4 regions of the Saccharothrix sp. BKS2 genome follow, and region 3 is predicted to be linked to each of the others. Evidence: riboswitches for the same ligand, from Rfam matches in the RefSeq annotation. Region 3 holds a riboswitch; each other region holds the start of a gene.

Region 1 (3,676 bases), on a different contig from region 3:
TGCTCCTCGACCTGGCCCGGCCGCAGGTACGGCGCGGCGATCCGGCGCGCCACGCTCCGGCCGTGCCGCGCGCTGTGGAACACCACCACGTCCGCCTCGGAGATCAGCCGCGCCGCCTTGACGGTCACCAGCTCCGGGTCCCCCGGACCCACCCCGACCCCGTAGAGCTTGCCGGTCATTCTTCCTCGCTCGCGATCGCGTTGACCGCCGCGGCGGTGATGGCGCTGCCGCCCCGCCGCCCGCGCACGACCAGGTACTCCAGACCCAGGCGGTTGTCCGCCAGGGCGTCCTTCGACTCGGCCGCGCCGATGAAGCCGACCGGCACGCCCAGCACGGCCACCGGTTTCGGCGCGCCCGCGGCGATCAGGTCCAGCAGGTGGAACAGGGCCGTGGGGGCGTTGCCGATCGCCACCACCGCGCCGGCCAGCCGGTCGCCCCACAGCTCCAGCGCGGCCGCGCTGCGCGTGTTGCCGATCCCCGCGGCCAGCTCGGGCACCCCGGGGTCGTCCAGCAGGCACAGCACCTCGTTGTCGGCGGGCAGCCGCCGCCGGGTCACGCCCGAGGCCACCATCCGCGCGTCGCACAGCACCGGGGCGCCGCCCAGCAGCGCCTCCCGCGCCGCCCGCACCACGTGCGGCGAGAAGTCCACGTCGTCGACGAGGTCGACCATGCCGCACGCGTGGATCATCCGGACCACCACCCGCGCCACGTCCGCGGGGAACCGCCCGAGGTCGGCCTCGGCCCGGATGGTGGCGAACGACCGGCGGTAGATCTCCGCGCCGTCCCTGACGTAGCTGGTCACCTGATCTCCTCGTACCCGTCGCCGGTGGCGACGAACTCCACCACGTCCCCGGCCGGTCGCCCGCACCGCCGGGCGCAGCCCGACCAGTGCGCGCGGCCCGCGTGCGGCGTGCCGACCCACCGGGTGACATCGGCCCGCACGTCGCTCAACGACTTCGCGCACCCCGGCCGCCCGGCGCACGCGCTCACCCCGTGCCACGGCGAGTCGGCCGAGGTGAACATCCCTCCCACGTCCGTGCCCACCGGCACGACCACGCTCCGCCACGGCGTCACCCGGACGGGAACCCCGGCCAGCAGCCGGGCGTCCCACCGCCCCAGCGGCACCCCGGCGACGACCACGGACCCGACCGGGCCCGGCGCCACGGGCGTCACCAGGGCGGGCAACCGCTCCTCGCCCGCGCCGCCCAGCGCCTCGGTGATCTTCCCCACACCGCCGTCCACTTCGGACAGCCGCCAGGCCGGGCCGCGCAGTTCCCGGAACAGCCGCGCGGCCGTCACCACCGCCGCCACCGGGTCGTCCACCCGCACGCCTGAATCGACGCCGGCCAGGAACAACGCGTCACCGACCAGTCCGATGTCACCCGCCAGCCCGCTGACCCCGTGACCGACGGTGACCAGGAACCGGCCGGGCAGGTCCGCCAGCTCCGGGACCGCGCACAGCGCCGCGTCGACCTCGTCGACCAGCGCCTGGTTGTCCGCCAGCGGGTCGGCGACGATGTTGCGCACCCGCTCGTGGGTCGCCGAGGGCAGCAACCCGGCCTCGCGCAACCGGGCCGCGAGCTCCAGCTCGGCCCCGTCGGCCAGGCCCCTGAGCTGCACGTTCGCCCGCGAGGTCAGCTCCAGGAAGCCGTCGCCCAGCTCCGCCGCCGCGCCCCGCAGCACGTCCACCTGGCGGGCGCTCAGCGTGCCGCCCGGCACCCGCACGCGCGCCAGCCCGCCGTCGGCGGCGCGGTGCACCTCGACGGCGCCGGGGCAGGCGTCCGGGCGATCCCGATCGGTGGACATGGGCTGGATGCTAACCACCATCTAGGGTGACTTCCGAACGGCGAAGCAACAGGAGGAAGCCGGTGCGAACCCGGCGCGGTCCCGCCACTGTGACCGGGAGTGGTTCCCGGGAGTCAGGAACTCCGCCCGCCGAACCCTACGACCTGGGGCGAGGACCCCCGAGGGATGGAGCCCGCACGTGATCCTGCTGCTGTCGACCTCCGACACGGACCTGCTGTCCGCCCGCGCGAGCGGTGCCGACTACCGCCTGGCCAACCCGGCCCGCACCGCCCCCGACGACCTGCCCGACCTCCTGCGCGACGTGGACCTGGTCGTCGTGCGCATCCTGGGCGGCCGCCGCATGTGGGAGGAGGGCCTGGACGCGCTGCTGGCCGGTCCGCGCCCCGTCGTCGTGCTGGGCGGTGAGCAGCACCCCGACGCCGAGCTGATGGAGCTGTCGACCGTCCCCGCCGGCGTCTGCGCCGAGGCCCACGCCTACCTGGCCCACGGCGGCGCGGCCAACCTGGCCCAGCTGCACCACTTCCTCTCCGACACGGTCCTGCTCACCGGCCACGGCTTCAGCGCCCCGGAACCGGCCCCCACCTGGGGGTTGCTCGACCGCGAGCGGCGGGGCACCGGCCCCACCGTCGCCGTCCTGTACTACCGGGCCCACCACGTGGCCGGGAACACCGCCTTCGTGCACGCCCTGTGCGACGCGATCGAGGCCAAGGGCGGCACCCCGCTGCCCCTCTTCTGCGCCTCCCTGCGCTCCGCCGACGAGGGCCTGCTGGCCGAGCTGCGCAAGGCCGACGCCCTCGTGGTCACCGTCCTGGCCGCCGGCGGCACCAAACCCGCCACCGCCTCGGCGGGCGGCGACGACGACGCGTGGGACGTGGGCGCCCTGGCGGCCCTCGACGTCCCGATCCTCCAGGGCCTCTGCCTGACCACCAGCCGCGCGGCCTGGGACGAGAACGACGACGGCCTGTCCCCGCTGGACACGGCCACCCAGGTCGCGATCCCCGAGTTCGACGGCCGGATCATCACCGTCCCGTTCTCGTTCAAGGAGGTCGACGAGGACGGCCTCACCGTCTACGTGGCCGACCCCGAGCGCGCCTCCCGGGTGGCCGGCCTCGCCGTGCGCCACGGCCGGCTCCGCCACGTCCCGCCGGCCCGGCGCCGCGTCGCGGTCATGCTCTCGGCCTACCCGACCAAGCACTCCCGCATCGGCAACGCCGTCGGCCTCGACACCCCGGCCAGCGTGGTCCGCCTGCTCGCCGAGCTGCGCGACCGCGGCTACGACATCGGCGACGACCTGCCCGGCGTGGCGAACCAGGACGGCGACGCCCTGATCCACGCCCTCATCGCGGCCGGCGGCCAGGACCCCGACTGGCTGACCGAGGAGCAGCTGCGGGGCAACCCCGTGCGCCTGCCCGCGACCCGCTACCGGTCCTGGTACGACACGCTCCCGGAGGACCTCAGGGAGGGCATGGAGCGCCACTGGGGCGAGGCCCCGGGCACCCTCTTCGTGGACGGCTCCGACATCGTCCTGGCCGCCCTGCGCTCCGGCAACGTCGTGGTCATGGTGCAGCCGCCGCGCGGCTTCGGCGAGAACCCCATCGCCATCTACCACGACCCGGACCTGCCCCCGAGCCACCACTACCTGGCCGCCTACCGCTGGCTCGAGGAGGAGTTCCGCGCCGACGCCGTGGTCCACGTGGGCAAGCACGGCAACCTGGAGTGGCTCCCCGGCAAGACCGCCGGCATGTCGGCGTCCTGCGGCCCCGACGCGGCCCTGGGCGACCTCCCGCTCATCTACCCGTTCCTGGTCAACGACCCGGGGGAGGGCACCCAGGCCAAGCGCCGCGCCCACGCCACCCTGGTCGACCACCTC
Region 2 (3,676 bases), on a different contig from region 3:
GTCGTGGACAGGACCGCGGCGAGCGCGATGAGCGTTCTCAGCACGGGGTGGCCTCCTGGTGGTCGAACAGCAGTTGCGGCACCCCGGTGGTGGGGTGCGGGACGACGTGGGCGCGCACGCGGAAGACCTCGGCCAGCACCTCGGGGGTGAGCACCTCGGCGGGCGTGCCGCTGTGCGCGACCCGGCCGCGGTCGAGCACGTGCAGGCGGTCGCAGTGGGCGGCGGCGAGGTTGAGGTCGTGCAGCACGGCCAGGACGGTGACGCCCAGGCGGCGGACCAGGGCGAGCACGGCCAGCTGGTGGCTGATGTCCAGGTGGTTGGTCGGCTCGTCGAGCACCAGCACCCTGGGCCGCTGGGTCAGGGCGCGGGCGATGAGCACGCGCTGCCGCTCGCCGCCGGAGAGGGTGAGGAAGCCGCGGTGCGCGAGGTGGGCCGCGTCCACCCGGGCCAGGGACTCGCGCACGATGGCCTCGTCGTCGGGGCCCGCGCCGTGGGGCAGCCGGCCCATGGCGACGACCTCGGTGACGGTGAAGTCGAACTCGACGTGGCTGTCCTGGGTGAGCGCGGCCAGGTCGCGGGCGGTGTCGCGGACCCGGGTGGTGGTGATGTCGCGGCCGTCGAGGCGGACCACTCCCCCGTGCGGCTTGAGCGCCCGGTAGGCGCAGCGCAGCGTGGTGGACTTGCCGCTGCCGTTGGGACCGACGATGCCGTGCACCTCGCCCGTGCCGGCGGTCAGGTCGACGCCGCGCAGGATGCCGTCGACGGCCAGCCCCTCGATCCGGACCTCCATCAGCGACCCCCGAACACGTAGCCGCGGCGGCGCAGCAGGAGCACGAAGCACGGCACGCCCAGGGCGGCGGTGATGACGCCCAGCGGCAGCTCCTCCGGCGCGGCGAGCAGGCGGGCGGCAACGTCGACCCAGATCAGGAAGCAGGCGCCGGCGAGCGGGGCCACGGCGAGCACCCGGCGGTGGTCCGCGCCGACCAGCAGGCGGACCAGGTGGGGCAGCACCAGGCCGACGAACCCGACCGCGCCGCTGACCGCGACCAGCACGCCGGTCATGGCGGCGGTGACCAGGAACAGGGTGCGGCGGGTCCGGGGGACGTCGACGCCGAGGGTGGTGGCGGTCTCGTCGCCCATGGCCAGGGCGTTGAGGTGCCGGGCGCGGGTGGTGAGGTAGGCGGTGCCGGCGACGACCACGGCCGCGGCGACCGGCACCGACGCCCAGGTGACCCCGCCCAGGCTGCCGAGCAGCCAGAACAGGGCGGCGCGGGCGGCCTCACCGCGCGGCGCCTGGAAGACCAGCAGCATGGCGATCGCGGAGAAGCCGTGGGCGAGGGCGGTGCCGGTGAGGACCAGGCGCAGCGGGGTCAGCCCGCCCCGGCCGGCCACCAGGTAGACCAGGGCCGTCGCGGCCAGGGCGGACAGGAACGCGGCGGTGGACAGGGCGTAGATGCCCAGGGAGGCGAACAGGCCGGTGGTGGCGACCGCCGTGGCGCCGACGCTCGCGCCCGAGGAGATGCCCAGCACGTACGGGTCGGCCAGGGCGTTGCGGACCACCGCCTGGACGGCCACGCCGACCGCGGCCAGCCCCGCGCCCACGACGGCGGCCAGCAGCACCCGGGGCAGCCGGATGTCCCACACGATCCGGTAGGGGCCCGCCTCCGCGGCCTGGACCACCCCGCCCGTGACGGCCGCGTGCAGGTAGCGGACCACGTCGTCGAACGGCACGGGCACCGGGCCGAGGGCCACGCCGCACACCACCGAGACCGCGAGCGCGACGGCCAGGGCCGCGCACGCGCCGGTGGTGGAGAAGGCCGGTCCCGCGGTGGTCGGGTTCGTCGGGGTCACCGGGTTCGTCGGGGTCACCGGGCGCCTTTCGGGCGGGTGGCCTCGACCGGGTGGCCCCGGTCCGCGGCGGACCGGCGCGCATCCGTCCCGCAGACCACGGCAGGAGTGGAGCTTCTTCCCACCGCCCGCGGGTGATCGGGCTGGCCGAAGGCGACTTCGGCTTACCGTTGCGGGTCAGCGCCGGACTCTCACCGGACTTCCCCCGCGGGCGACGCTCGCGACCCTAACGCGAAGGGCCACCACGACCGTGTCGTGGTGGCCCTGATCACGCGTCCGGGAGGGCGGTCAGGCCCCCGTGCGGACGTTCGACGACACGAGCGCGGCCAGGCGGTCGCCCACCGCGTAGGTGGCGCCCGGCGACGAGTGGTCGCGGGTGGCCAGGTCGAAGGCCACCGACGCCTCGATCCGGCGCGCCGCCTCCGACTCGCCCAGGTGGTCGAGCATCAGCGCCACCGACAGCACGGCGGCCGTCGGGTCGGCGATGCCCTGTCCCGCGATGTCCGGCGCGCTGCCGTGCACCGGCTCGAACATGCTCGGGTTGCGCCTGGTCACGTCCAGGTTGCCCGAGGCCGCCAGCCCGATGCCGCCGGTCACGGCCGCCGCCAGGTCGGTCAGGATGTCCCCGAACAGGTTGTCGGTGACGATCACGTCGTAGCGGCCCGGGTCGGTCACCAGGTGGATGGTGGCCGCGTCCACGTGCTGGTAGGCCACGGTCACGTCCGGGTGCTGGAGCGACACCTCCTCGACCACGCGCGACCACAGCGAGCCGGCGTGGGTCAGGACGTTGGTCTTGTGCACCAGCGTCAGGTGCTTGCGCGGCCGGTTGGCCGCCCTGGCGAACGCGTCGCGCACCACCCGCTCCACGCCGAACGAGGTGTTGATCGACACCTCGGTCGCGATCTCGTGCGGGGTGTCCTTGCGCAGGAGCCCGCCGTTGCCCGCGTACAGCCCCTCGGTGCCCTCGCGCACGACCACCATGTCGATCTCGGGCGGGTCGGCGATCGGGCTGCGGACACCCGGGTACAGCCGGGCCGGGCGCAGGTTCACGTGGTGGTCGAGTTCGAACCGGAGCCGCAGCAGCAGGCCGCGTTCCAGGATGCCGCTGGGCACGGACGGGTCGCCCACGGCACCGAGCAGGATCGCGTCGTGCTGGCGGAGCTCACCGAGCACCGATTCCGGCAACAACTCACCTGTGGCGTGCCAGCGCGCCGCACCGAGGTCGTAGCGGGTGATCTCGGCCGCGGGAACGACCTCACCGAGCACCTTCAGGGCCTCGGCGATGACCTCGGGCCCGATCCCGTCCCCTGGGATCACTGCGAGCCGCATCCACACACCTCCCAGGTATCAGTCCCATGTCGCGGGACTAGTTCTCAATGCGAAAGGCTACCGGGCGCGGAGCGTGAAAACGCACTCGGAACACACCTACGGGGCGATGTCTCCCGGACTGCGGGACACCCGAACGGTTCAAGGCCCCCGAACGGGTGTCGCCCGATGCGCTTAAAAGGCTCTGGCCGGCCGGGGCAACCCCCGACCGGCCAGAGCGTGGAACGTCGATCAGCCCACCGGGATCAGTCCGCCGAGCGGTTGCCCGTCTTCCCCTTCACCTTCACCACGTCGGCGCGGTCGCCCGTCGCGTTGTGGTGGTGCAGCAGGAGCAGGCTGTCCGCGCCGTCGGCGGCCAGCGCCGCGGCGTCGCGGTTGACCACCAGCGCGGTGCCGGGGCGCGCCTGGTAGGACAGCGCGGCGTCGCCGCCGCCCTGGACCCACAGGCCCGGCTTGAGCGGGTCGAACGACAGCGGGCTCGGGATCGAGTCCACGAGGCCGT
Region 3 (3,676 bases):
CGGGGCGCGCCCGTGCGTCGTGGCCACCCCACCACCGAGGGTCGGGTAGGCGTCGCGTGGACCCGGGAAGGTCGTGGATGACGGTCGAGGCTGTGCTGTGGGACATGGACGGCACGCTGCTGGACTCGGAGAAGCTGTGGGACGTCCCGCTGTCCGAGTTCGTCGGGAAACTGGGCGGCACGCTGTCGCTGGAGACGCGTCAGCTGCTGGTCGGCACGAGCGTGCCCAGGACGATGGCGATCCTGTTCGCCGAGGTGGGCATCGACGACCCCGCCGAGGACGAGGTGCAGGACGGCGCGGCGTGGATCGTCCGCCGCACCGAGGAGGTGTTCCGCGCCGGCCTGCCGTGGCGGCCGGGGGCCCGGGAGGCGCTGCGCGCGGTGCGCGACTCCGGGGTGCCGATGGCGCTGGTCACCTCCACCGAGCGCGGGCTGACCGAGATCGCGCTGGACACCCTGGGGCGCGACCTGTTCGACGTGACGGTGTGCGGTGACGAGGTGGACGGGCTGAACAAGCCGCTGCCCGAGCCCTACCTGAAGGCGGCCCGCCTGCTGGGCGTCGACCCGGCGCGGTGCGTGGCGGTCGAGGACTCCCCGACCGGGGTGGCCTCCGCCGTGGCGGCCGGGTGCACGGTCCTGGTGGTGCCGTGCGACGTGCCGGTGCCGGGGGGCGAGCGCCGCGTGTTCCGCGACTCCCTGGTGGGCGTCGACCTGACGACGCTCGCCCCGCTGCTGGGCAGTTGACCCGGGTGGACCGCTGACCTGGCGGGATCGCCGGCCCGGCTGGGCCGCCGACCCCGGCTGCGCCACCGACCTCGGCTGGGCCACCGACCTCGGCTGGGCCACCGACCCCGGCTACACCGCCGACAGGCGGTCGGTCCGCCGCACCGCCGGGTCGACCAGCAGGCCGAACACCACGCCGAGACCCAGCCACAGGGTGGCCGTCTCGGCCAGGGACGCCAGCCTGAAGTCCCAGAGCACGCCGCTGGGCATGTCCTCGGGGATGGCGTCCGGCGCGGCCGGGAACAGCAGCAGCACCAGCGTCACCGCCGCCACCACGGCCAGCGCGACCGCCGTGGTCCGCAGCGGCGGCGACCAGTGGCCGAGGCGGGAGGCCAGCCAACTCGCCCCGAAGGCGATCAGCAGGCCCGAGGCGATCAGCGCCAGGTAGAGCACCGTGCGGTAGCCGACGGTCTCCGGGTCGCCCACCGCGGGCGGGTTCGCCGGGTACTTCACCGCAGGCAGCAGGGCCGCCGCGCCGAACGCCGCCGCCGCCAGCCACACCGCCCGGCTGAACGGCGGCCGGTCGGGGAACCAGCGCCGCGACCCGGCGTAGGCGGTGGCGAACAGCGCGCCCACCGCCACCCCGACCACGACCGCGGCCAGCACGCCGCCGAAGACCTGCACGCCCCGGCCGACCAGCTCGCCGTGGTCGTGGTCGCCGGCCCCCGGCGCGGCGGGCCGCGCCTCCTCGACGGCCAGCGCGGCGCGGATCGGCGCCTCGACCACGACCAGCCCGACCAGGCCCGCGAGCAGGCCGGACACCCCACCGGCGGCGAGCCCGCGCACCAGGTGGTCCCTGTAGGTGAGCACGGTGGCCCGCCTCAGTGGCACGGGACGCCGAGCGCGTGGCGCCCGTCGTGGAAGAACTCGTGGAGCGTCTCGGCGGCGTGGCCGATCGCCGCGCCGTTCTCCTGGAGCACCAGCCAGGTCACGGCCAGCGCGACCAGCGCGACGGCGTAGGCCCACCGGGGGACCTGGACTGGGGCGGACTGCGCGGGGCTCGTCATGACGGGCTCCTCCATACCTCGTGGAAGGTCAACAGGTGCCGTGGCCGGTCTCCTGACTCCCGGATCGACACCGTCCCCGCGCCTTCCCAGCCGCGGGTGCGGCCAGTGACGTGCTCGGCGGGTTGGCTCCCCGGTCACAGTGGCGAGGACCGCGCCGGATTCGCACCGGCTTCCCGTCCACCACGGCGAAGCGAACGTAAAGGCCGCCCGTCCCGCCGCACAACCGGCCGGACGTGTTGTCCGCCGGGTTCACCGCAACGCGCAGTCACCGCACTTGCCGCCGCCGTCGAGCCGGTAGTAGAGGCAGCAGCTGCGCCGCCGGAACGCGACCTCGCCGGGGAACGGGACGAAGTCCCCGCAACCCCGCAGCGGGGGTTCGGCGAACAGCTCCTCGCCCAGCGCGACGCACTCCTCCGCGCTCGCCGCCCCGCCGAGCGCCACGAACCGCAACGCCCCCGCCGCCGACGAGGCCGCGTTGCCCCACAGCAGGCCGGGCGCCACCGGGGCGACCGAGCGCACGGCCTCCACCACCGGCGCCAACGACTCGACGATCCCCACGCCCCCGACCGGCTCCTTGACCCGGACCCGCAGGCCGTCCGCGTCGTAGCGCCACCAGAGGTTGGCGGGCCGCACGTCCGGCGCCGTCCCGCCGACCGCGCGGGCGGCCACCACCGGGGACAGCAGCCGGGCGGTGTAGCTGAGGAAGAACAGCGAGGCGGCGACGCGCCGTTCGGCGGTGCGGTACCGGGCGGCGATCCGGTCCACGGTGGCGGGCAGGGCGGACCCGTCGAGCAGCGCGGCGCCGTCGTGCCAGCCCTCGTCGGGCCGGCCGACGTCGAGGGCGAAGAACGGGCTGAGGCCGCGGATCTGCCGCAGGGTGGTCAGGACTCGGGCGAACTCGGACACGTGGCCTAGTCTGCCGCCCGTGGACGCGCTGGGGTTGGGACTGTCCCTGGGCCTGGCGGCGAGCATCAGCCCCGGCCCCCTGCTGGTGCTGGTCGTGACGTCGGCGCTGCGGTCCGGCCGGCGGGCGGGCGTGCTGGCCGCGTGCGCGCCGCTGCTGTCGGACGCCGCGGTGGTCGGGGTGACGCTGCTGCTGCTCGGGCGGCTGCCGGAGCGGGCCCTGGGCGTGCTCGGCGTGGTCGGCGCCCTGTTCGTGGTGTGGAGCGGGGTGCGGACGGTGCGGGAGGCGCGCACGGCGTCGCTGGAGCCGGGGGCGTCCGCGTCCACGGCCGCGCCGGGCGTCGCGGCGCTGCGCCGGGCGGTGCTGGTGAACCTGCTCAGCCCCCACCCGTGGGTGGCGTGGGCGACCGCGCTGGGACCGCTGACCGTCACCACGTGGCGGGCGTCGACCGGGGCGGGGGTGGCGTTGCTGGTCGGTTTCTACGCGACCCTGGTGGGTGGGAAGGTGGTGATCGCGCTGGTGGTGGCGCGGGGGCGCCGGCACCTGGGTGACGCGGGTTACCGGCGGGCGCTGACGTTCGCCGGGGTGCTGCTGGGGTTGGCCGGGGTCGCCCTGGGCGTCGAGTTCGCGCCCACCCTGTTCGGGGGCTGAGCGCGGCTACGGCAGGTAGAAGGTCAGCACGTCCGACCGCACCGGCGGGAACAGCGTCCGCATCAGCTCCTCGTCCGGGCCCGGGTACACGTCGGGCTGCCGGGCGGTCAGCCCCTCGATCCCGTGCGGCCCGAACAGCAGCGACGCCACCATGTCCGGCGCCACGCCCGCCCCGCCCGCCGCGCCGGGGGCCTGCATCGTGCCGCCCACCGCCACCGGCCCCACCTCGCCGCCCGCGAACGGCATCCGCACGTGCGAGCGGTAGAACGACACCACCGCCTCGCCCTCCTCGCCGGCGAACCGCGCCGACGCCGCCAGCCGCGCCCCGAACA
Region 4 (3,676 bases), on a different contig from region 3:
GGAACCTGGCCGAACTCGACGCCCTCTACGAGGTCGTCGCACAGCGGTCGGGCCGGATCGACGTCCTGGTGGCCAACGCGGGCGGCGCGGTGCCGGCCGTCCTCGGGGACATCACCGAGGAGCAGTTCGACAGCATGTTCGCCACGAACGTGAAGGGCGCGGTGTTCGGGGTGCAGAAGGCGATGCCCCTCCTGTCGAAGGGGGCCTCGGTGATCCTCATCGGGTCGAGCACGTCCTCGCGCCCCGACCGGGGCATGGAGGTCTACGGCGCGACCAAGGCGGCGCTGCGCAACTTCGCCCGCAGCTGGACGCTCAACGCGCGGGAGAACGGTTTCCGGGTCAACGTGCTGAGCCCGGGGCCGATCCGGACCCCCGGCCTGCTCGGCGTCGTCCCCGAGGACCGGCGGGACGACTTCGTCACGATGTTCGAGACCGTGCTCCCGGCGGGACGGCTCGGCGACCCGGACGAGGTCGCGTCGGCGGCCCTGCTCCTGGCCTCGGACACCGCCACGTACGTCAACGGCGCCGAGTGGTTCGTCGACGGCGGGTACACGAGCGTCTGACGAGCGCGACCGGGATTGCCGGCGCGGTGGCGTGCGGTTCGGGGAACAGCCCGGCCGGCGAAATTCGACGTGACAAGGCATTCCTCACCTCTGCCGACCAGGGCCCCGAGTACAACAGCGGTCACCCGGGTGATCGACCGACACCGGGCTTGGGGCGATCAGGTGAGCACACGCGGCCAAGTGGGTGCCGACCCGCTCGCCGCGCTGATGCACTCCCGCACGGCGACGACGGAACCGGTGCTCGACGTTCCGCACCCAACAAGGGAGTTCATCGGTGACCACCCCATCACCCCATCGCCACCGGCGCAGGCTCCTGCCGGCCATCACCGCGGCACTGACGGCCGTGCCGCTGTCGGTGGCCCTCACCGCCGTCCACCCCGTCACCGCGACGGCGGAGCCCGGTGTGCCGCAGGCGCCGGTGGTGGTGTTCGCGGAGGACTTCGAGAACGGTCAGGGCACCACGCCCGCCCTGCTCACCGCCTACACCGGCTTACCCCCGGTCAACCAGACCTACGACGCCGATCCCGCCTGGCTGACCGCCTGCAACGGCTGGCTCGCCTCGCTCCAGCAGGCCACCACGACTCCGCCCGGCAGCAGTTGCGGCAGCGGTGACTGGCAGGGCGGTCCGGACCATGGCCGGAGCCCTGGGGCAGTGGGCGGGCGGTGACCCGGTCGCCAACCACGCCGTCACCGCCTACACCGCGGGCAACCCGGGCGCGGGCAAGGTGCAGTTGCGCACGGAGCAGCCCATCCCGCCGGCGGCGCCCGACCGGTTCCTGACCTTCTCGGTGGACGCGGCCGAGCGGAACTGCTTCGCCAACCACGCGCTGTTCGAGTTCTACCTGGTCGACGGGTCCACCGCCATCCCCACCTCCACCACCCCGATCGAGCCCTGCGCCAACCCCTCGACCGTCATCGGCGGCACCGCCCGGGTCGGCCTCGACGCGCCGGGGTGCGCCTCGGTGCGCTTCACCCCGCCGGTGCTGGTGTTCGACGCCCACGCCCACGGCGGCAGGCTGACCGCACCGCTGGTCGGCGTCGGCCCCCTCGCGCCGTCCGACCTGAGCTGCACCACCCAGCCCGGCCTCGACGTGGACCAGCTGCTCGGCGCGGTCCTGCCGGGGATCGGCTCGCTGGGCGTCGTCGACACCGAGGCGCGCGGCGTGGTCGACGGCGACGGCGAGCGCACCGCCACCGCGCACGCCCGCACCGCCGGCGTCGCCCTGCTGGGCGGCCTGGTCACCGCCGACGAGATCCGCGCCAGGGCCGCCGCCGCCGAGGACGCCACCGGCGCGGTCACCACCGCGGGCGGCGTCGAGCTGGTCAACCTGCGCGTCAACGGCGTGCCCGTGGTCAACCCCGCGGTCGACCTGACCATCACCGTCCCGCTCGTCGCCACGGTCGTGGTCAACGAGCAGCGGTCCCTGGCGGGTGGCGCCGGCGTCGCCGTCAACGCCCCGCGCGTCCGCCTGCTCACCGGCACCGAACTCGTGATCAGCCACGCGAGGGTCACCCTGACCCGTCCCGGCGCCCCCTGCCCGACCAGCTGATGCCACCGGGTGGGGCGGTGGACACCACCGCCCCACCCGGCGACGTCGTTCAGGTCGTGCGCGGTGGGGTGCGCGCGTTCGGCGGTGTCACCACCCTGTCCCGGAGCGAGGCCGGTGGTGGCACGACACCGGGGCCGCCGCCGCTGATCCAGTCGATCACCTCGCGCAGTGCCCGGTCGTCGAGGACCCGCCCCAGCCACAGGGGTTTGGCGCCGGCGGCGCGGGCGGCGGGCGAGGGGTGGACGACCAGCAGGTTGGAGTGCGCGCAGGCGTCGAGGCAGTCGGACAGGCGGACCTCGGCGGTGCCGTCGAGCGCTTCGCGCAGCACGCGCACCTGCCCGTCGTGGTCGACCTGCGGGTGCTTGCGGGTGGTGCCGCAGCAGCACCCCCGGCAGACGGTGACGCGCGGGCGGTCCTCAGGCACGGTCCACCGCCCGCGTGATGGGCAGTGGTGGTGTTGACGACGTCAGGCGCATGGTGGAGCCGCCCTCTCTCGGGGAGATCCGCCCCGGTGGGTGAGGAGGCGACGGCGTGAGTCTCCTGACTCCCGGATCGACGCTCGTCCCGGCCTTCCCACCCCCGCTGGGGACGGTGGCCGCGGCGGGATCTGCTCCCCGGTCACAGTGGCGGGACCGTGCCGGAATGTCACCGGCTTCCTCGTCCGCCGTCGCCTGTGGTCGTCCGGATTGTGGCAACGAACCACCCGCGGTCCACGCCGGGGTGACCGGTCTCACGAAAGGAGGTCCGGACCCGAAGCGCCCGGACCGCGGTCGGTGTGTTCGGCGATCCGTCGACGCGCGGCGACCAGCTCGGCATTCTCGGTGCTGGTGGTGCCGGGTGGTCGACCTGAGTGGATGAGCTCTTGGCGGCGCGGGGCATGGGTGGTCCGGTCGCCGATGTCGAGGTGGCCCGCCTCGTCGGCCTCGGCGCGGTGGCCGTGCGGGAGTTCGAGGGCAGGGTGCGGATGGCGGACCCGGAGGGCGACGAGTTCTGCCTGCTGCGCCGACCTCGTCGCGCAACCCCGAAGGGGTCCCGCCGCGCGGGAGCACGCGGCCGGACCCCTCGACGGACTACCGGGCGTCACCCGGTCACGGCAGGGTCCACTTCTGGTTGGCGACGTTCAGGCAGTCCCAGATGTGCAGCGCGGTGCCGTCGGCGGAGCTGTTGCCCGCCGCGTCGAGGCAGCGGCCCGACTGGGGGTTGCGCAGTCCGCCACCGGACTGCGCGGCCCACTGCTGGGCGCCGGTGCCGTTGCAGGTCCACAGCTGCGTCACCGTGCCGTTGGCCGTGCCGCCGGACCGCACGTCGAGGCACTTGCCGAGCGCGCGGACCGTCCCGTCGGTGGACACCGTCCACTGCTGCGCGGCCGTGTTGTTGCAGGTCCACAGCTGGACCTTCGTCCCGTCGGCCGTGCCCGAGTTGTCGACGTCGACGCACTTGCCGGCGAGGCCGGTGATCTGCCCGGTCCGGGTGCCGCTGCCGGAGAGCTCCTTCACCCGGATGTTGCGGAACGACGCCTCGTCGCCGTCACCGTGGTTCTGGATGCCGATGTGGCCCTGTTGC

The links. Region 3 has a riboswitch for cobalamin ahead of Q5530_RS01440 (CbtB-domain containing protein). Riboswitches for the same ligand answer to the same signal wherever they lie in the genome.
Region 1: linked by a shared signal. The riboswitch ahead of cobN (cobaltochelatase subunit CobN) and the one ahead of Q5530_RS01440 (CbtB-domain containing protein) in region 3 are both predicted to bind cobalamin.
Region 2: linked by a shared signal. The riboswitch ahead of Q5530_RS28125 (FecCD family ABC transporter permease) and the one ahead of Q5530_RS01440 (CbtB-domain containing protein) in region 3 are both predicted to bind cobalamin.
Region 4: linked by a shared signal. The riboswitch ahead of Q5530_RS13290 (hypothetical protein) and the one ahead of Q5530_RS01440 (CbtB-domain containing protein) in region 3 are both predicted to bind cobalamin.

The regions. Positions count from the first base shown of each region.
Region 1 is NZ_JAUQOL010000009.1:184,885-188,560, reverse strand. It holds gene cobJ (precorrin-3B C(17)-methyltransferase) at 1-179, opposite strand, end outside; gene Q5530_RS20760 (precorrin-8X methylmutase) at 176-802, opposite strand; gene Q5530_RS20755 (hypothetical protein) at 799-1,806, opposite strand; cobalamin riboswitch at 1,814-1,951, shown strand; gene cobN (cobaltochelatase subunit CobN) at 1,985-3,676, shown strand, end outside.
Region 2 is NZ_JAUQOL010000014.1:95,275-98,950, forward strand. It holds gene Q5530_RS28115 (ABC transporter substrate-binding protein) at 1-44, opposite strand, end outside; gene Q5530_RS28120 (ABC transporter ATP-binding protein) at 38-790, opposite strand; gene Q5530_RS28125 (FecCD family ABC transporter permease) at 790-1,869, opposite strand; cobalamin riboswitch at 1,960-2,083, opposite strand; gene Q5530_RS28130 (3-isopropylmalate dehydrogenase) at 2,137-3,177, opposite strand; gene Q5530_RS28135 (S8 family serine peptidase) at 3,420-3,676, opposite strand, start outside.
Region 3 is NZ_JAUQOL010000001.1:432,736-436,411, reverse strand. It holds gene Q5530_RS01450 (HAD family hydrolase) at 78-743, shown strand; gene Q5530_RS01445 (CbtA family protein) at 855-1,592, opposite strand; gene Q5530_RS01440 (CbtB-domain containing protein) at 1,604-1,789, opposite strand; cobalamin riboswitch at 1,814-1,989, opposite strand; gene Q5530_RS01435 ((2Fe-2S)-binding protein) at 2,039-2,695, opposite strand; gene Q5530_RS01430 (LysE family translocator) at 2,715-3,344, shown strand; gene Q5530_RS01425 (GNAT family N-acetyltransferase) at 3,351-3,676, opposite strand, start outside.
Region 4 is NZ_JAUQOL010000005.1:496,432-500,107, reverse strand. It holds gene Q5530_RS13305 (SDR family NAD(P)-dependent oxidoreductase) at 1-563, shown strand, start outside; gene Q5530_RS13300 (hypothetical protein) at 838-1,230, shown strand; gene Q5530_RS13295 (choice-of-anchor P family protein) at 1,196-2,113, shown strand; gene Q5530_RS13290 (hypothetical protein) at 2,163-2,537, opposite strand; cobalamin riboswitch at 2,647-2,774, opposite strand; partial or broken gene Q5530_RS13285 (VOC family protein) at 2,991-3,101, shown strand; gene Q5530_RS13280 (ThuA domain-containing protein) at 3,202-3,676, opposite strand, start outside.